One region of the Streptomyces sp. NPDC091289 genome, then DNA from elsewhere that is predicted to be linked to it. Evidence: predicted binding sites of a transcription regulator. Region 1 holds the regulator's gene; the other holds the start of a gene.

Evidence for each region. Region 1 encodes HrcA, which represses chaperone genes, less so after heat shock. Its sites were predicted from a motif close to TTNGCACTCNGNNNNNCNGAGTGCNAA; they were not measured.
Region 2: groES (co-chaperone GroES) is a predicted target of HrcA. The motif match lies at 7,797-7,823, and genes of this name have one in related genera.

The regions. Positions count from the first base shown of each region.
Region 1 covers NZ_JBIVUT010000014.1:97,463-107,333, reverse strand. Annotated here, with positions in the region: gene ACIQPT_RS20080 (histidine triad nucleotide-binding protein) at 1-217, opposite strand, end outside; gene ACIQPT_RS20075 (16S rRNA (uracil(1498)-N(3))-methyltransferase) at 319-1,065, opposite strand; gene ACIQPT_RS20070 (nitronate monooxygenase) at 1,062-2,135, opposite strand; gene dnaJ (molecular chaperone DnaJ) at 2,270-3,412, opposite strand; gene hrcA (heat-inducible transcriptional repressor HrcA) at 3,413-4,429, opposite strand; gene ACIQPT_RS20055 (MBL fold metallo-hydrolase) at 4,604-5,335, shown strand; gene ACIQPT_RS20050 (DUF3097 domain-containing protein) at 5,352-6,170, shown strand; gene ACIQPT_RS20045 (hypothetical protein) at 6,338-9,214, shown strand; gene hemW (radical SAM family heme chaperone HemW) at 9,233-9,871, opposite strand, start outside.
Region 2 covers NZ_JBIVUT010000006.1:248,778-258,648, reverse strand. Annotated here, with positions in the region: gene ACIQPT_RS10320 (substrate-binding domain-containing protein) at 91-1,209, shown strand; gene ACIQPT_RS10315 (ABC transporter substrate-binding protein) at 1,370-2,701, shown strand; gene ACIQPT_RS10310 (carbohydrate ABC transporter permease) at 2,698-3,642, shown strand; gene ACIQPT_RS10305 (carbohydrate ABC transporter permease) at 3,639-4,481, shown strand; gene ACIQPT_RS10300 (hydroxyacid dehydrogenase) at 4,478-5,515, shown strand; gene groL (chaperonin GroEL) at 5,608-7,233, opposite strand; gene groES (co-chaperone GroES) at 7,332-7,640, opposite strand; gene ACIQPT_RS10285 (polysaccharide deacetylase family protein) at 7,869-8,792, opposite strand; gene ACIQPT_RS10280 (methyltransferase domain-containing protein) at 8,925-9,871, shown strand, end outside.

The sequences.
Region 1 (9,871 bases):
CCTCGCGCAGCACGTCCGCGGCGATCCGCGGTTCGGCGGCGGCGAGGGAGGCGGCGTCCGGGTAGTGGACCTTGGGGATGACCAGGACGTGGGTCGGGGCCTGCGGGTTGATGTCGCGGAAGGCGACGGTGGTCTCGCTCTCACGGACGATGGTCGCCGGGATGTCTGCCGAGACGATCTTGCAGAACAGGCAGTCGGACTGCGGCTCTCCCGCCATGGCCGGGCCTCCTCGTTCGCTGGTGATCAGTACAGGTGCATGCTAACGCCGGGGCCCGGCGCCGACGGCGGGCCGCCCCGGCGGTCCCCCGTCGGGACGGTTCACCCCCAGCGTCCCGTGCGTCCCAGCAGCAGCGCGGTCGCGGCCGTCCCGGCGGTGGAGGTGCGCAGCACGCTGCGGCCGAGGCGGTAGGGGCGGGCGCCCGCCTCGGCGAAGGCGGCCAGTTCCTGCGGGGAGACGCCGCCCTCCGGTCCGACGACGAGCACGATCGTGCCGGTGGCGGGGAGTTCGGCGGTGGCGAGGGGGGTGCTGTCGTGGTCGCGGTCCTCGTGGAGGACCCCGGCGAAGTCGGCGGTGGCGAGCAGGGCGGCGACCTGCTTGGTCGTCATGGCCTCGGTCACCTCGGGGAAGCGCACGCGGCGGGACTGCTTGCCGGCCTCGCGTGCCGTGCTGCGCCACTTCGTCAGGGCCTTGGCGCCCCGGTCGCCCTTCCACTGGGTGATGCAGCGGGCCGCCTGCCAGGGCACGATCGCGTCGACGCCGGTCTCGGTCATCGTCTCGACGGCCAGTTCGCCCCGGTCGCCCTTGGGGAGGGCCTGGACGACGGTGATCCGGGGTGTGGGCTCCGGCTCCTCCTGGACGCCCGCGCGGACGGTGACGGTCAGGCGGTCCTTGCCCTCGGCGGCGTGGACGACGCCGTCCGCCCAGTGGCCGAGGCCGTCGGTGAGGACGACGTCCTCGCCGGGTTGGAGCCGCTTGACGGAGACGGCGTGCCGTCCTTCGGGTCCCTCCAGGACGAACTCCGGCCCGGTGGGCATCCGTTCGACGACGAAGACCGGTGCGGTCACCGGGGGCTCCTCATGCTCAGGGCCGACCGGGCGGCCTCCAGTTCGGCGGCGAGCAGCTCGATCAGCTCGCCCGCGGGCAGTTCGCGGGCCATGCGGTGGCCCTGTCCGGCCCACAGCGCCATGCCCTGGGCGTCCCCGGCCTTGGCGGCGGCCCGGCGCAGCCCGGTGGTGACGTAGTGGACCTGGGGGTAGGCGGCGGGGGCGTACGGACCGTGTTCGCGGACGAAGCGGTTGACCAGGCCGCGGGCGGGCCGCCCGGAGAAGGCGCGGGTCAGTTCGGTGCGGGCGAACAGCGGGTTGGTCAGGGCCTGCTTGTGCAGCAGGTGGGCCCCGGACTCGGGGCAGATCAGGAAGGCGGTGCCGAGCTGGGCGGCGTCGGCGCCCGCCGCGAGGACGGCGGCGATCTGGGCGCCGCGCATCAGGCCACCGGCGGCGACGACCGGGATCTGCACGGTCTCGCGGACCTGGGTGATGAGGGAGAGCAGTCCGGTGCCGGCGTGGCCGGCCTCCGGGTCGTCGCGGTGGGTGGACTGGTGGCCGCCCGCCTCGACGCCCTGGACGCAGAGGGTGTCGGCGCCCGCCCACTGGGCGCTCTGGGCCTCCTCGGCGGAGGTGACCGTGACGATGGTGTGCGTCCCGGCCCTGGCGAAGGCGTCCAGGGTGTCGCGGGTGGGGCAGCCGAAGGTGAAGGAGACCACCGGGACCGGGTCCTCCAGCAGGATCGCGACCTTCGCCTCGTAGCCGTCGTCGCCGCTGCTGTCCGGGTCGCCGAGCGGGGTCTCGTACCAGGTGGCCTCGCCGGCGAGCTGGTGGCGGTAGACCTCGACGGCGCTGGGGTCGGCGAGCGCGGGCTGCGGCATGAAGAGGTTGACGCCGAACGGCCCGCCGGTGAGCCGGCGCAGCTGTTTGATCTCGTTGTACATCCCGTCCGCCGTTTTGTACCCGGCGGCCAGGAACCCGAGCCCGCCGGCATCGGCGACGGCCCCGGCGAGCTGGGGTCCGGACGCGCCGCCCGCCATGGGGGCCTGCACGATCGGATACCGGCAGAGATCGGTCAACTCGGAGGACATGACCGCATCGTGCCACGTGCCCGTGCACGGGGCCGAATCAGCCAGCCGACGTCCTGACCGGTTCTCCCTCCGTACACGGCACCGCCCGCCGGTACGGAACCGGCGGGCGGTGCGGTGAAAGGGGAGGAAGCGGTTCAGCGGCCGTTGAACGCGTCCTTCAGCCGGGAGAAGAGCCCCTGCTGACCTGGCTGAAACTGGCCCAGGGGCCGCTCCTCGCCGCGCAGCTTGGAGAACTCCCGCAGGAGCCGCTCCTGTTCCGCGTCGAGCTTGGAGGGGGTCGTCACCTCGACGTGCACGATCAGGTCGCCCCGGCCGCCACCGCGCAGATGCGTGATCCCGCGCCCATGCAGGGGCACGGACTGGCCGGACTGGGTGCCGGGCCGGATGTCGATCTCCTCCAGGCCGTCCAGCGTCTCCAGCGGGCACTTGGTGCCGAGGGCCGCGGCCGTCATGGGGATGGTGACCGTGCAGTGCAGGTCGTCGCCGCGCCGCTGGAACACGGCGTGCGGCAGCTCGTGGATCTCCACGTACAGATCGCCGGCCGGGCCGCCGCCGGGGCCGACCTCGCCCTCTCCGGCGAGCTGGATGCGGGTGCCGTTGTCGACGCCCGCGGGGATCTTGACCGTGAGCGTGCGCCGCGAGCGGATGCGGCCGTCGCCGGCGCACTCCGGGCAGGGGGTGGGCACGACCGTGCCGAAGCCCTGGCACTGCGGGCAGGGTCGCGAGGTCATGACCTGGCCCAGGAAGGACCGGGTGACCTGCGAGACCTCGCCGCGGCCGCGGCACATGTCACAGGTCTGGGCGGAGGTCCCGGGGGCCGCGCCCTCGCCGCTGCAGGTGTTGCAGACGACGGCCGTGTCGACCTGGATGTCCTTGGTGGTGCCGAAGGCCGCCTCGTTGAGGTCGATCTCCAGCCGGATCATGGCGTCCTGGCCGCGCCGGGTGCGCGAACGGGGCCCGCGCTGCGCGGCGTTGCCGAAGAACGCGTCCATGATGTCGGAGAAGTTGCCGAAGCCGCCGGCTCCGAAACCGCCCGCGCCACCGCCGCCACCGCCACTGGCGGAGAGCGGGTCGCCGCCGAGGTCGTAGACCTGCTTCTTCTGCGGGTCCGAGAGCACCTCGTAAGCGGCGTTGATCTCCTTGAACCGCTCCTGGGTCTTCGGGTCCGGGTTGACATCCGGGTGCAGCTCGCGTGCGAGCCGACGGAATGCCTTCTTGATCTCGTCCTGAGATGCGTCGCGGCGCACGCCGAGTACGGCGTAGTAGTCCGTGGCCACTTACGACTCCGCCAGGATCTGTCCGACGTAACGTGCCACTGCGCGTACCGCTCCCATCGTTCCGGGGTAGTCCATGCGGGTCGGTCCGACCACGCCGAGTTTGGCGACTGCCTCGTCGCCCGAACCGTAGCCGACCGCGACGACGGACGTGGAGTTGAGCCCCTCGTGGGCGTTCTCGTGCCCGATACGTACGGTCATGCCCGAGTCCGTTGCCTCACCGAGCAGCTTCAGCAGGACGACCTGTTCCTCCAGTGCTTCCAGCACCGGCCGGATCATCACCGGGAAGTCGTGTCCGAAGCGTGTGAGGTTGGAGGTGCCGCCGATCATCAGCCGCTCCTCCGTCTCCTCGACCAATGTTTCGAGGAGGGTGGAAAGGACCGTGGAAACCGTCCCCCGGTCCTCGCTGTCGAAGGATTCCGGCAGCTCCTGCACCAGCTGCGGGACATCCGCGAAGCGGCGTCCGACGACCCGGCTGTTGAGCCGGGCCCGCAGATCCGCGAGCGATGCCTCGCCGAACGGTGCAGGGCAGTCGATCATACGCTGTTCGACCCGGCCGGTGTCCGTGATCAGGACGAGCATCAGCCGGGCGGGGGCGAGCGCCAGCAGTTCCACGTGCCGCACCGTCGAGCGGGTCAGCGAGGGGTACTGCACGACGGCGACCTGCCGGGTCAGCTGCGCGAGCAGCCGCACCGTCCGGCCGACCACGTCGTCGAGGTCGACCGCGCCGTCGAGGAAGTTCTGGATGGCCCGGCGCTCGGGCGAGGACAGCGGCTTGACGCCCGCGAGCCTGTCGACGAAGAGGCGGTACCCCTTGTCGGTGGGGATGCGGCCCGCGCTCGTGTGGGGCTGGGCGATGAAGCCCTCGTCCTCCAGCACCGCCATGTCGTTGCGGACGGTGGCCGGGGAGACCCCCAGCCGGTGCCGCTCGGTCAGCGCCTTCGAGCCGACGGGCTCCTCGGTGCCGACGTAGTCCTGGACGATGGCGCGCAGCACTTCGAGTCTGCGTTCGCTGAGCATCGCGCACACCTCCAGCTGTGTTTCTCCGGATTCCTCCGGTGTCCGGCTGGCACTCGGTGTGTTCGAGTGCCAGCAATCCCCCGGTCAGTGTACGGGGGTGGGGTGGGGCCGGGGCAAGGGCGACCGGCCACGCTCCCACGAGACTGCGCAGGTCGTTGCCGATAGCGTCGTTGTATGGACGTCGCTTGGGAAGACTTCGGCTGGGAGCGGTTGGGCAACGGTATCGGCAGGCGGCGGCTCCCGGGCTGGGATGCCACCGCCGGGCTGGTCGCCGGGCCGGACGGCGTATTGCTGTACGACACCGGCGCCACGCTGCGCGAGGGCGTCGAGCTGCGGCGGCAGGCCGAGGCGCTGCTCGGGCGGAGGGTGACGCATATCGCACTGAGCCACCCGCATTTCGATCATGTGCTGGGCACGGCGGCGTTCGCCGGGGCGCAGGTGTACGGGGCGGTGGGCGTCGGGGCTCTGCTGCGGGACGAGGCGGAGGGCCTGTGCGTCTCGTCGGTGCGTCACGGGGTCGCGGAGGACGAGGCGGCCCGGTCGGTGGACACGCTGGTGGTCCCGCACCACGAGGTGTGCGGCGACTGGACGCTCGACCTGGGCGGCGGCCGGCAGGTGCTGCTGGCGAACGTGGGCCCGGGGCACAGCGGCCATGACCTCGCGGTGCTGGTGCCGGGGGTGGACGGCGGGCCTCCGGTGGTGTTCTGCGGTGATCTGGTCGAGGAGTCGGGCGAGCCGCAGGCGGGCCCGGACGCGATCACCTCGCGCTGGCCGGCCGCGCTGGAGCGGCTGCTGGCGCTGGGCGGCGAGGACGCGCTGTACGTGCCGGGGCACGGGGCGGTGGTGGACGCGGGCTTCGTCCGGGCGCAGCGGGCGTCGTTGGAAGAGCGGTTCGCGACAGTGTGACGATTATCGTCGGTCCATGCGCAGCTACCAGCCGGACCTGACCCCGCCGTGGAAGCGGTCCGCCCCCGTGCCCGAGGTGCCCGCCGAACCCGATCTGGTCGTGGAGGAGGTCGGCAGCGGTTTCTGCGGGGCGGTGATCCGCTGCGAGAAGACGGCCCAGGGCCCGACGGTGACCCTGGAGGACCGGTTCGGCAAGCACCGGGTGTTCCCGATGGAGCCGCGCGGCTTCCTGCTGGAGGGCAAGGTCGTCACGCTGGTGCGCCCGGGGACCGGCGGTCCGGTGCGTCCCACCCGTACGGCTTCCGGTTCGGTGGCGGTGCCCGGGGCGCGGGCCCGGGTGGCGCGGGCCGGGCGGATCTATGTGGAGGGCCGGCACGACGCGGAGCTGGTCGAGCGGGTGTGGGGCGACGACCTGCGCATCGAGGGCGTGGTGGTCGAGTATCTGGAGGGCGTCGACGACCTCCCGGCCATCGTGGGCGAGTTCGCGCCGGGGCCGGACGCCCGGCTCGGCGTGCTGGTGGACCACCTGGTGACCGGCTCCAAGGAGTCCCGGATCGCGGCGCGGGTCTCGGACCCGCATGTGCTGGTGGTGGGCCACCCGTACATCGACGTGTGGGAGGCGGTGAAGCCGTCCTCGGTGGGGATCGACGCCTGGCCGGTGGTGCCGAGGGGCCAGGACTGGAAGACGGGTGTGTGCCGGGCGCTGGGGTGGCCGGAGAACACCGGGGCGGCCTGGCAGCACATCCTGTCCAAGGTGCGCAGCTACAAGGACCTGGAACCCCAACTCCTGGGCCGGGTGGAGGAATTGATCGACTTCGTCACTCTTCCGGACTGATGTCCCCCGGCTGATGCCCGTTCGTCCCGGACGATCACGTGCCGATCCCTATGAATGCCTGCGCCCCACACGCACCATCGGTTATTGAGGGGGGAGAACGGGCAGGCGGTTCACGGGCCGAAGGGTTCGAGGGAGCCGAAGGGTCCACGGGGGAAGGACACGGGGCGATGGCGCGCGAGGTCTGGCGGGACAGTGCGGACAACGAGGCGGCCTCGGCCGTCTTCCATCTGATGCAGCAGCTGATCGACCGCTACCGGGTCAACCGGCCCGTGATGCCGCTCGTGGTGGCCCAGGCGGCGGACGCCGGGGCCGGGCCGGAGATCGACGCCCGGGTGGAGCGGGTCGTCCACCAGGTGCACCGGGCCAACGCGTTACGCCGGGTGCCGGTGCGGCTGCTGGACGGCGAGGGCGCCACCCCGTACGAGGCGGCGCTCGCCATGGTGCGCACGCTCTCCGAGAAACCGTGGGAGACCCGCGAGAACACCCAGTACAAGACCTTCTCCTTTCCCCGCTCCCGGCTGCTCGGGGCGATCGAGCAGGCCACCGCGACGGTGGTCGAGCAGTCCGACGGGAACACCTCCGAGGTCCGCGAGGAAAGGATTCTGGAGCAGCTCAGCCGGCTGCGCTGGCGGTCCGGCCGGCCGCGCCGGGGCAGCTGGTGGGAGTCGCTGCGGGATTCGGTGCGGCCCGAGACGTTCGTCGGCGCGCTCTTCATCGCCCTGCTCAGCGTGCTGCTCGGGGAGATCGACTGGCTGCTGACGGCCCTGGTGGCGGCCGTCGCGCTGCTGGGGCTCGCCGTGGTGGGCCTGGCGAGCCGGGCCGCGCCGCCGCTGCTGTGGCTGCGCCGGGCCAGCCGGTGGTTCGCCACCACCTCGTCGCTGGCCGCCTCCAGCACCGGCTATCCGTCGGACGGCTGGTCGTGGTTCTCGCCGAGCGGTTCGTGGCGGGTGATCCGGGCGCGGGCGGCGGCGGTCGCGGAGCGGGTGGCGGACGCGGGGGCGGGCGACGAGCACGCGCGCCAGTTCCATCTGGAGCTGCGGGTGCAGGCGCTGCTGGAGGACCTGCGGCACAACTACCGCCCGCACTCCCTGGACTGGCGGCGCGGCAAGCGCACGGTCCCGCCGGTGGTGTTCCTGCCCCGGGCCACGCAGGACAACGGCGGCATCCTGCTGATCAACGCGATCAACAACGTACGGTCGCGGCGCAGCGAGGTGGATCCGCTGCTGCTGCTCGCCTCGCTGCCGGCCCCGGAGATCATGCGGCACACCCCGCCGCTGCCCCCGGAGCGGCCGGGGCCCGGTGCGCCGGCCGGCTCCTCGGGGGCCCGGGCCCGCTACGAGCGCTGGGTGGACGATCTGAGCCTGGGCCAGTCGCCGGTGGCGGCGGCGACGCTGGCGTGGGTGCTGCTGCTGCCGCTGTCCACCGAGAAGCTGACCCATGAGCACGCGCACGCGCAGCTCGTCACCCACCGGGTGCGGCGGACCTGGGCGTGGTGGGTGATGTCGCGGGCGAGCATCGCCGTGCTCGTCGTGGGCTCGCTGCTGGGGGCGTTCCTGTGGGCCGGGCACTGGCGCGATACGTACTGCCACGGGCCGCTGACCGACCGCAACACGGACGGGATCTGGGCCGGGGAGGGGGACGACCGGGAGTGCGTGGGGGTGGCGACCGCGCCCGAGGTGCTCTTCGCCCGGGGCAACGGCCTGGAGCTGAACGGGGCCGGGAAGGGCATCACGTTCGAGCGGATCGAGCAGGCGATCCGTGAGGAGAACGCCGACATCGAGCCGGGCGACGCGTATGTGACGGTCGTGTACGCCGGGCCGCTGACCGCCACGGGCAAGGACCGGGAGCGGACCCGCAAGGGTCTGGAGGAGCTGACCGGCGTCTACCTCCAGCAGCGGGCGGTGAACAAGACCGTGGGCCGGTCAGTGAAGCTGCGGGTGCTGACCGCCAACGGCGGCGAGGACATGTTGCGGCAGCTCACCGCCGTACGGAAGATCATCGAGGTGGCCCGGCGGGATCCGTCGGTGGTCGGGGTGGTCGGTCTCGGCCGCAACACCGACGAGAGCGACGACGCGACGCGGCTGCTGCGCGATGCCGGGCTGCCGCTGGTGAACACGACGAACTCCAGCGGCGAGCTGCCCCGCCGGTTCCCCAACTACTTCGGGCTCGCGGCGACGGACGAGGAGCAGACGTACGCGCTCGGGCTGGTCGCCCGGCAGATCGCGCAGGGCCTCGACCGCCCGCACGCGATCGTGCTGTCGCGCGGGGACCGCAACGGCGACCTGGACCGGTACACCGCCGAGCAGCGGGCCGCGGGCAAGGAGATGCTGCGGACGTCGGGCTTCTCGCTGGGCCAGGACGTGAGCTACGACCTCGCGGGCGGGGCGAGCCTGAATGACCCGCTGACCACCATCTGCCAGGCCGATCGGGTGCCGGACGCGCTGTATTTCGCGGGGCGGGTCGAGGACGTGCCGACGCTGATGGCGGGCCTGTCGGGCACCACCGGGTGCTCGGACCGGCGGATGACGGTGTTCACGGGGGACGATCTGACGAAGGGCACCTTCGACGACAGCACGTCGATCGCGGCCAACGTCACGCTCTACCACAGCTCCCTCGCCCCGCTGGACCGGGGAAAGAACCTCGGCTTCTACGGGGACGCGTACCGCACGCTGCGGGCGCTGCACCCCGACGGGGAGGTCGCCTCGCTGGCCTCGGGGCGTCCGGCGTACGAGGACGAGCTGTTCGCCAGCGGGCAGACCGTCATCTCCTACAGCGCGACGGCGGCCCTGTACGACGCCGCGGCGCGCGGCGACAAGCGGCGGAGCGCGGCGGAGACGTGGGCGACGCTGCACACGGTGGACCTCAACAACATGCCCACGGGGACGATCTCGTTCAGCCGGGCGAAGTCCTCGGTCTCGGACCATGTGCACGGTCTCAACATCGTCAAGGTGGTCCGGCCGGGGCCGAGCGCCGAGCGGACCCTGGTGTGCGGCAAGCCGGCCGGGGTCGCGCCGCCGCTGACGGCGAAGGAGTGCAAGCCGTGAGGCAGCCGTCCCGGGGACTCAGTCGACCAGGTCGCGGACGACGGCGTCGGCCAGGAGCCGCCCGCGCAGGGTGAGGACCGCACGGCCCTCCTCGTACGGTGCCGGGTCCAGCAGTCCGTCGGTCAGGGCGCGCCGGGAGGCGGCGAGGCCGTCGGGTTTCAGGAGGTCCAGCGGGCAGCCCTCGCGGAGCCGCAGCTCCAGCAGGATGCGCTCGACCCGGCGGTCCTCGTCAGCGAGGATCTCGCGGCCGGCGCCGGGCGAGCGGCCCTCGGAGAGCGCCTGGGCGTACGCGCCGGGGTGCTTCACGTTCCACCAGCGGACCCCGCCGACGTGGCTGTGGGCTCCGGGGCCCGCGCCCCACCAGTCGGCGCCGCGCCAGTACAGCTCGTTGTGGAGGCAGCGGCCGGCCTCGGTGGTGGCCCAGTTGGAGACCTCGTACCAGTCGAAGCCGGCGGCGGCGAAGGCCTCGTCCGCGATGAGATAGCGGTCGGCGTGCGCGTCGTCGTCGGTCATCGGGATCTCGCCGCGCCGGATGCGGCGGGCGAGCTGGGTGCCCTCCTCGACGATCAGGGCGTACGCGGAGACATGGTCGGGGCCCGCGCCGATCGCGGCGTCCAGGGTGGCCCGCCAGTCGTCGTCGGACTCGCCGGGGGTGCC
Region 2 (9,871 bases), on a different contig from region 1:
CGCTCCGCCCCTCCCGCGTCCGGCCGCCCTGTGATCGAATGATCGCCCGTTGCTCAGGGTTCGATCATTCTGCTCCAGGGGGCTGTCTCCGTGCGCGAAGGTGCTGCTGAACGTCATGACCGGCTGCTGAACCTGGTGCGCGAGCGCGGCACCGTACGGGTCTCCGACCTGGCGGACCGGCTCGGCGTCGCCGCGGTCACCGCCCGGCGCGATGTCGAGGCGCTGGCCTCCCGGGGGCTGCTGGAGCGGGCGCACGGTTCGGTGTCCTGGCCCGCCGACCGGGGCCCGGCCGGTACGCCGGCGGGCGGCGGCCCCGTGATCGGGATGCTGGCCCCGGCCGCCGCCTACTACTTCGCCGAGGTGATCCGGGGCGCCCACGAGGCGGCCGCCCGGCTCGGCGCGCGGCTGATCCTGCGGGTCACCGACTACCGCCCCGAGGACGACGCGGCGCACGCGGCCGGGCTGCTGGCGGCCGGGGCGCAGGGACTGCTGCTCGCGCCGAGCTGGACGGAGCCGGACCACCCCGAGCGGTACGGCGAGTGGATCGCCCGGCTGCCGGGCGAGAAGGTGCTGGTGGAGCGGAAGGGGGCGCCCGGCAGCCCGTTGGAGGGCCTGGACCGGGTGGGCTCGGACCATGCGCACGGGGTGCTCCTCGCCGTACGGCACCTGGTGCGCCTGGGGCACGGGACGCCGATGCTGGTCGCCCGGTCCGACAGCCCGACGGCCCTGGCGGTACGCGCCGGGTTCACACGGGCGCTGGCCGTGCTGGGTCTCGCCGGGACGGAACCGCTGGTCGCTTCGGTCTCCGCCGACCGTGATCCGGCCCTCTTCGAGCGGTCGGCGCTGGCGGTGCGGTCCGCGGTGCGCGAGGGGCGGGCGGGTTCGGTGCTGGTCCACAACGACGAGGAGGCCATCCGGCTGGTGCGCCGCCTGGCGGAGCTGGGCGTGCGGGTCCCGGAGGACCTGGCGCTGATCACGTACGACGACGAGGTGGCCGCGCTCGCCGACACCCCGCTGAGCGCGGTGGCCCCGCCCAAGCGGGACGTGGGGCGCGCGGCGGCGGAGCTGCTGGTGGAGCGGCTGTCCGGGCCCCGGTATCCGGGCGGGGAGGGGCCGGCGCCCCGGCGGCAGGTGGCGCTGCTGCCGACGCTGCGGGTGCGGGGCTCCTGCGGGCGGCCGGCGCCGGATCCGGCTGCTGCCGGGATATGACCGGACACCCAATATCAGGTGATAGGGAGGGTTTCCCACCCTCCCTGTTCGATCATTATTCGATCATTCAATCTTTCGCTCTTGACTTCGCTCAGGCGGAATCGAAATATCGCGGCACGGCCGGAACTCCCGGCCGCCCAGCTCGTACAGGAGCCATGCCGTGAGCCGCAGTTGGTCCCGTCCCGTCCATGCGCTGGTCGGCGCCGCCACCGCTCTCGCCGTTGTCACGGCGTGCGGCGGCCCCGACGACTCCCGCAGCGCCCGAGGTACCGCCGACGACCCCGTGACCGTGTCCTTCTGGGCATGGACGAAGGGGTCGCAGGAGGTCGTGGACGCGTTCAACGCCACCCACGACACGATCCAGGTGAAGTTCGAGGAGATACCCTCGGGCGGCCTCGGCGGCTACCCCAAGATCGCCAACGCGGTGAAGGCGGGCATCGCCCCCGATCTGCTCTCCATCGAGTATCCGCAGCTGTCCGCGTTCGTCAGCCAGGGGTCGCTCCAGGACATCAGCCCCTATCTGACCGAGGACATCAAGAAGAAGTTCCTGCCGCAGACGATCGAGATGACGACGCTCGGCGGCAAGAACTGGGCCGTCCCCTTCGACGCCGCGCCCCAGATCTTCTACTACTGCAAGGACTTCTTCACCGAGCACTCCATCGAACCGCCCGCCACCTGGGACGACTTCCGGGACGCGGCGGAGCAGGTGAAGAAGGCCTCGCCGAAGACCCGGATCGCCACCTTCTTCCCCGACGACCCGACGTTCTTCCAGGCCATGGCGTGGCAGGCGGGCGCGCAGTGGTTCCGGGCCGGGACGGACGCCTGGCGGATCGACACCACCGACCCCGCCTCGGAGCGCACCGCCGCGTACTGGCAGGGCCTGATCGACGACCGGCTCGTCTCCACCGCCTCCTCGTTCAGCCCGGAGTGGACCGGATCCCTCAAGCAGGGCACCACCGTCGGCTACCTCGGGGCGTCCTGGAGCGCGGGCGTGCTCGCGGGCATCGTGCCCGAGCAGAAGGGCAGGTGGGCGGCGGTCCGGCTGCCGAGCCAGGAGGCGGACCGGCCGGCCAGCGGGATGATCGGCGGTTCGACGTTCGCCGTCAGCAAAGGCAGCACGAAGACCGCGGCCGCCGTCGAGTTCGCGCTGTGGATGTCGACGCACGAGGACGCGATCAACGCCCGGATCGGGGCCAGTACGTCGAGCGCCCTGCCCGCCTCCCCCGCCATGGTGCCGATCGCGAAGAAGGCGTTCGACACGAGCTTCTACGGCGGCCAGGACCTGTACGGGCTGTTCGAGGAGGCCGGCAGGTCCATCGGGCCCGACTGGGTGTGGGGGCCGAGCCCCGGGGCGACCAACTCCGCGCTGGGCGACGAGCTGGGCGAGGTCGTCAGTGGCGGCTCGACGCTGCCGCGCGCGATCAGGCGGGCCCACGAGGCCACCGTCGCCGACCTGAGGAAGCGCGGCCTGCAGGTGGAGGAGGGCTCATGAGCACCGACGACACCGAACGCACCGCACGCCGGTCGACGGCCCTGAGCAGCAGGGCCCGGACCCGGCTGGCGGCGGGCACGCTCCTGGCCCCCTTCTTCGCCCTGTTCACCGTGGCGATGATCGTCCCGGTCGGCTACGCACTCTGGCTCAGCCTCTTCACCGAGAAGCAGTCCGGCCTGGGCTTCGACGGTCCCCGTACGGTCTTCGACGGGCTCGGCAACTACGCGACGGCCCTGGGCGACCAGGCGTTCCGCGACGGTTTCTGGGTGCTGCTCGGCTACTGCGCGTTCTACATCCCGCTGATGGGCGGCGGCGCGATCGTGCTGGCGCTGCTGCTGGACACCGCGCTGGCCCGCGCCCGCCGCTTCTTCCAACTGGCGCTGTTCCTGCCGCACGCCATCCCGGGCCTGATCGCCGCACTGATCTGGATCTACCTCTACACCCCGCAGCTCAGCCCGGTCGTCGCCGCGATGGAGGCCGGCGGTTTCGGCTTCGACTTCTTCTCCTCCGAAGGCACGCTCCCCTCCATCGTGAACATCGCGCTGTGGCAGTGGCTCGGCTACAACGTGGTGATCTTCTACGCCGCGCTCCAGGCCGTGGACCGCTCGCTGCTGGAGGCGGCGACCGTCGACGGCGCGGGAAACTGGCGGATCGCCTTCTCGATCAAGCTCCCCCTGATCCGCTCGTCGCTGGTGATGGTCCTGCTCTTCACGATCATCGGCTCGCTCCAGCTGTTCACCGAGCCCCTCATCCTCAGCCGCGGCTCGGGCTCCGCGGTGACCAGCACCTGGACCCCGAACATGTACGCCTACAGCGCGGCGTTCGAGCGCAACGACTACGGCCTGGCCGCCGCCGCGTCCGTCCTGATCGCCCTGGTCGCCGCCGTGCTCTCCTTCGTCGTCACGCGCTTCGCCAACCGTAAGAAGGAGGCACGCCGATGACCTCCACCCGATGGCTGTCGAAGACCGCGGTCAACGTCGTCCTGCTGATCGCCGCCGTCTACACGCTCTTCCCGCTGATCTGGCTGCTCACGGCGGCCACCAAGGACGCCGGGAATCTGCTGGGCGGCGACGTCTTCTCCTTCGAGGGATTCGACCTCGGACACAATCTCTCCGAGCTGACGTCCTACCAGGACGGCATCTACTTCCGGTGGTACGGCAACTCGCTGCTGTACGCCGGGGTCGGGGCGCTGGGCTGCTCGCTGATCAGCGTCGCCGCCGGGTACGCCTTCGACAAGTACCGCTTCCGGGGCAAGGAGAAGCTGTTCGCCCTGGTGCTGCTGGGCGTCCTGCTGCCCTCCACCGCCCTCTCCCTGCCGCTGTATCTGCTGGCGGTCGAGACGGGCACGGTCAACACGTACTGGGCGGTGCTGATCCCGGCGCTGGTCAACCCGTTCGGCGTGTATCTCTCCCGGATCTTCAGCGCGGGCTACATACCCGACGAGGTGCTGGAGGCCGCCCGGATCGACGGGGCCGGTGAGCTGCGGACCTTCTGGTCGGTCGGTCTCCGGATGGTGATGCCGGGGTTCGTGACGGTGTTCCTGTTCCAGTTCACCGCGATCTGGAACAACTTCTTCCTGCCCCTGGTGATGCTCTCGGACAAGGACCTCTATCCGCTGAGCCTGGGCCTCTACAACTGGCACAGCAACGCCAACGCCGACCCGGCCTTCTACCCGATGGTCGTCACCGGCTCCCTCCTGGCCGTCACGCCGCTGATCATCGCCTTCGTCCTGCTCCAGCGGCACTGGAAGGCGGGCCTGACCGCGGGGAGCGTCAAATGACCACCACCCCCGCCACCGCACCCACCACCCCCGCCGCCCTTCTCGCGATGGGCCCGGGCATCGCGGAGCAGTTGTTCGGCGCCCGGCAGCGGGCGCGGCTCACCGCGCTCGTGGACACCGACCCCGGCCTGGTCGCCCACCGGCTGACCGGCCCGACGCCCGAGGTGGCACGGGCGCTGGCCGGGGCGGAGCTGCTCATCACCTGCTGGGGGGCGCCCCCGCTGACCGCCGACGTCCTGGCCGCCGCGCCCCGGCTACGGGCCGTCGTCCACGCGGCCGGGAGCGTCAAGCACCACATCACCCCGGCCTGCTGGGAGCGCGGGCTGCGGGTCACCTCGGCGGCCGGGGCGAACGCGCTGCCGGTCGCGGAGTACACGCTGGCCGCGATCCTCCAGGCGGGCAAGAACGTGCTGCCCGCCGCCCGCCGCTACCGGGAGCTGCGCGCCCCGCACGACTGGCGCGCGGAGCTGGCGGGGCACGGCAACTACCGGCGGTGCGTGGGCATCGTGGGCGCTTCGCGGATCGGCCGCCGGGTGATCGAGCTGCTGCGCCCGTTCGATCTGGACGTGTTGCTCTTCGACCCGTACGTGGACGCGGGGACGGCGGTGCGGCTGGGCGCGGAGAAGGTGGGCCTGGACGAGCTGTGCGCCCGCAGCCGGATCGTCTCCGTCCACGCGCCGGAGCTGCCCGCGACCCGGCATCTGATCGGTGCGGCGCAGTTGGCGGCGATGGCGGACGGGGCGACGCTGATCAACACCTCGCGGGGTTCGCTGATCGACGGCGACGCGCTGCTGCCCGAGCTGGTGTCGGGGCGGCTGAACGCGGTGCTCGATGTGACGGAACCGGAGGTGCCGCCCGCCGACTCGCCGCTGTACGACCTGCCGAATGTGCTGCTGACGCCGCATGTGGCGGGTTCGCTGGGCGATGAGATCCACCGCCTGGCGGACTTCGCGCTGGACGAGGTGGCGCGGTACGCGAGCGGGCTGCCGTTCGCGGACCCGGTGACGCCGGAGGACCTCGCCCGCTCCGCGTAGCCGGGGCGGAACGCACCGAGGCCCGGCGCCCCCGCGACGGGGGTGCCGGGCCTCAGGCGTACCGAACGGCGTACCGAGCGGTGCGGGCCGTACTAGTGGGAGTGGCCGTGGCCGCCGTGACCGGCGTCGGCCTCTTCCTCGGCCGGCTTCTCGACGACCAGGGTCTCGGTCGTGAGCAGCAGCGACGCGATGGACGCGGCGTTCTCCAGGGCGGAGCGGGTGACCTTGACCGGGTCGATGACGCCGGCCTTGACCAGGTCGCCGTACTCGCCGGTGGCGGCGTTGAAGCCCTGGCCCTTGTCGAGCTCGGAGACCTTGGAGGTGATGACGTAACCCTCCAGGCCGGCGTTCTCGGCGATCCAGCGCAGCGGCTCGACGGCGGCGCGGCGGACGACCGCGACACCGGTGGCCTCGTCGCCGGTCTTGCCGAGGTTGCCCTCCAGGACCTTCACCGCGTGGACGAGGGCGGAGCCACCGCCGGAGACGATGCCCTCCTCGACAGCGGCGCGGGTCGCCGAGATGGCGTCCTCGAGGCGGTGCTTCTTCTCCTTGAGCTCCACCTCGGTGGCGGCGCCGACGCGGATGACGCACACGCCGCCGGCCAGCTTCGCGAGGCGCTCCTGGAGCTTCTCGCGGTCCCAGTCGGAGTCCGTGGACTCGATCTCGGCCTTGATCTGGTTGACGCGGCCCTTGACGTCCTCGGAGTTGCCCCCGCCGTCGACGATGGTCGTGTCGTCCTTGGAGACGGTGACGCGGCGGGCGGTGCCCAGCACGTCGAGACCGGCGCCGTCGAGCTTGAGGCCGACCTCCTCGGCGATGACGGTCGCACCGGTGAGGGTGGCGATGTCACCGAGCATGGCCTTGCGGCGGTCGCCGAAGCCCGGGGCCTTCACCGCGACGGCGTTGAAGGTGCCACGGATCTTGTTGACGACGAGGGTGGAGAGCGCCTCGCCCTCGACGTCCTCGGCGATGATCAGGAGCGGCTTGGAGGCGCCGGCCTGGATGACCTTCTCCAGGAGCGGGAGCAGCTCCTGGATGGAGCCGATCTTGCCCTGGTGGATCAGGATGTACGGGTCGTCGAGGACGGCCTCCATACGCTCCTGGTCGGACACCATGTACGGGGACAGGTAGCCCTTGTCGAAGGCCATGCCCTCGGTGAACTCCAGGTCCAGACCGAAGGTGTTGGACTCCTCGACGGTGATGACACCGTCCTTGCCGACCTTGTCCATCGCGTCCGCGATGAGCTCGCCGACCTGGGTGTCCTGCGCGGAGAGCGCGGCCACGGCGGCGATGTCGGACTTGTCGTCGATCGGGCGGGCGGTCGCGAGGAGCTCCTCGGACACGGCCTTGACCGCGGCGTCGATGCCCTTCTTCAGGGCGGCCGGGGAGGCGCCGGCGGCGACGTTGCGCAGGCCCTCGCGGACGAGCGCCTGGGCCAGGACGGTCGCGGTGGTGGTGCCGTCACCCGCTACGTCGTTGGTCTTGGTCGCCACCTCCTTGACGAGCTGGGCACCGAGGTTCTCGTACGGGTCGTCGAGCTCGACCTCGCGCGCGATGGTGACACCGTCGTTGGTGATGGTGGGAGCGCCGAACTTCTTGTCGATGACGACGTTGCGGCCCTTGGGGCCGATCGTCACCTTGACCGTGTCGGCAAGCTTGTTGACGCCGCGCTCAAGGGCGCGACGGGCGTCCTCGTCGAACTTCAGAATCTTCGCCATGGGCTGTACTTCCCTCTCAAACGAACTGCGCCCCTCGCCGCCCGGCTAGTTATTTCGCAGGGGGCCAGGGGCGCAGAACACAAGCAAACGTGGGTGAATTACTTCTCGACGATCGCGAGAACGTCGCGGGCCGAGAGGACGAGGTACTCCTCGCCGTTGTACTTCACCTCGGTGCCGCCGTACTTGCTGTACAGGACGACGTCGCCGGTCTTGACGTCGAGCGGAAGCCGCTCGCCGTTCTCGAAGCGGCCCGGACCGACGGCAAGGACGACGCCCTCCTGGGGCTTCTCCTTCGCGGTGTCCGGAATGACCAGGCCGGAAGCCGTGGTCTGCTCGGCGTCGAGCGGCTGGACCACAATGCGGTCCTCGAGCGGCTTGATCGCAACCTTGGAGCTGGTGGTCGACACGATCCGGTCTCCCCCTTCGGAGATCTCACGGGGTTTAACAGTCTGTGGGCGGCGACCAGACCGATCCGTCGTCGCGGGTGCCGGACCTGCCCTGTCGCACAGTGTGGTGCTGGCACTCTCCAGGGGGGAGTGCCAGACCCGAGACTATGACCGCGATTAGCACTCGGTCAAGCGGAGTGCCAATTCACCACCCTCGCGCCGTCCCGGCCGGGGCTCCTCCGGCGGGGATCAGACGTAGTCCTCCAGCTTCGCCACCGCGTATCCCTTGTCCGTGATGGTCTTCATGACCCGGCGGATCATGTCGGGCATCGAGCCCTTCCAGTCCTCCTTGCCCCGGAAGTGGGTGAGGACGATGTCGCCGGGGTGCAGGTCCCGGTCCCACTCGCGCCACTCCATGTGGTCGGGGAAGGCCTCGGAGGCCCACAGGGGTACGGCGGTGATCCCGCAGGACTTGGCGACGACGAGGGTGTCGCGGTTGTAGTTGCCGTAGGGCGGGCGGAAGAGGGTGGGCCGCTTCCCGTAGTGCTTGAGGATCTTCTCCTGCTGACCGCAGATCTCCCGCTTCTGCTCGGCGTAGGAGAGGCCGGGCAGATAGCGGTGGTTGAGGGTGTGGTTGCTGATGGTCACCCCGCGCTGCTGCATCTTCTTGAAGTAGCCGTAGTCGTCGCTGGTGACGTAGTCACTGAGGAACGCGCTGTACGGGATGTCCAGTTCGGTCATCATCCGCAGCAGCTCGGGGTCCTTCTCCGCCCCGTCGTCCATCGTCAGGAAGACGATCTTCTCCTTGGTCGGGACGGTGGTGAAGACGGGCGGCAGCCCCTTGTCGTCCCGGACCTCGAAGCCCTTGCGCGTGGTGATGGCGGGCTTCACCTTCGGCGGCTCGGGGGCCGCGAGCGGGGTCTTGGCGAGTTTCCACTTCTTCGCGGCGACGGCCCGTGCGGCCTGCTTCTTCTTGAGTGTCTCGGCGTACGTGTCGGGTGCGCGGGCGGGACCGGCCTTCGGGGCGGCCTCGCCCGGCTGGCCGGCGGCGGGCTTCGCGGGTCCGCCGGGAGCTCCCGCGCCGCTGCCGCCCGCCTCCGCCGCGCATCCGGAGGCGACGGCGGCGGCCAGCAGGGCCGCCAGCACGACGACGCCCGACCTGTGCCGCTTCATGGCTGATTTTTCTTTTTGTCGTACTAGCTGCATGGCGCCGCATCCTGCCAGCCACCGGCCCGCGCGCCCTTTCGACACCGCGAGCGGCCCCGCCCCGTCCCCCGGCCGGCCCACACCGGCGCACCGGCCACAATGGACCGGGTGAACGCAACGACCCCCGCCGCCCCGTCCGACGACCCCGCCCGCGCCGCCTTCGCCGCGCTGCGCACCCCCGAGGGCGAGCAGCTGCTGGCCGAGCTCCGCGACCACGACCCCGCCGACGAGCTGGCCACCGCGACCCGGCTGCGCCGCACGCACCCGGCGGAGCTGGTGTCGGCGGCGCTCGGCCAGGCCCGGCTGCGGCAGCGGGCGGTGGCGAAGTTCGGGGCGACGGACGCGTACCGGATGTACTTCACGCCCAACGGCGTCGAGCAGGCCACCCGCACCTCGGTCGCCACCCACCGCGCCGCCCGGTTCGCCGGGCTCGGCGTGCGCAGCGTGGCCGACCTGTGCTGCGGCATCGGCGGCGACGCCATCGCGCTGGCCCGCGCCGGGATCTCCGTCCTGGCCGTGGACCGCGACCCGCTGACCGCCGAGGTGGCCCGCGCCAACGCCGGGGCGCTCGGCCTGGCCGGGCTGATCGAGGTGCGGTGCGCCGATGTCACCGAGATCGACACCGCCCCGTACGACGCGGTCTTCGTGGACCCGGCGCGGCGCGGCGGGCGGGGCCGCATCTTCGACCCGGAGGCGTACTCACCGCCGCTGTCCTGGGCGACGGCCGCCGCGCTGAAGGCCCCCCGGGCGGCGCTGAAGATCGCCCCGGGCGTCCCGCACGAGGCGATCGGCCCGGAGGCGGAGGCCGAGTGGATCTCGGACGGCGGCGATGTGAAGGAGGCGGTGCTCTGGTACGGGGAGGGCTTCGCGCCCGGGGCGTTCCGGGCCACGCTGTTGCCGTCCGGGGCGACCCTGACCGCCCCGGCCCCGCTGCCCGCCCCGCCCGTGGGCCCGGTCGGGCGCTATCTGTACGAGCCGGACGGCGCGGTGATCCGGGCCCATCTGGTCGCCGACATCGTGGAGCGGTGCGGCGGGCGGCTGGTGGA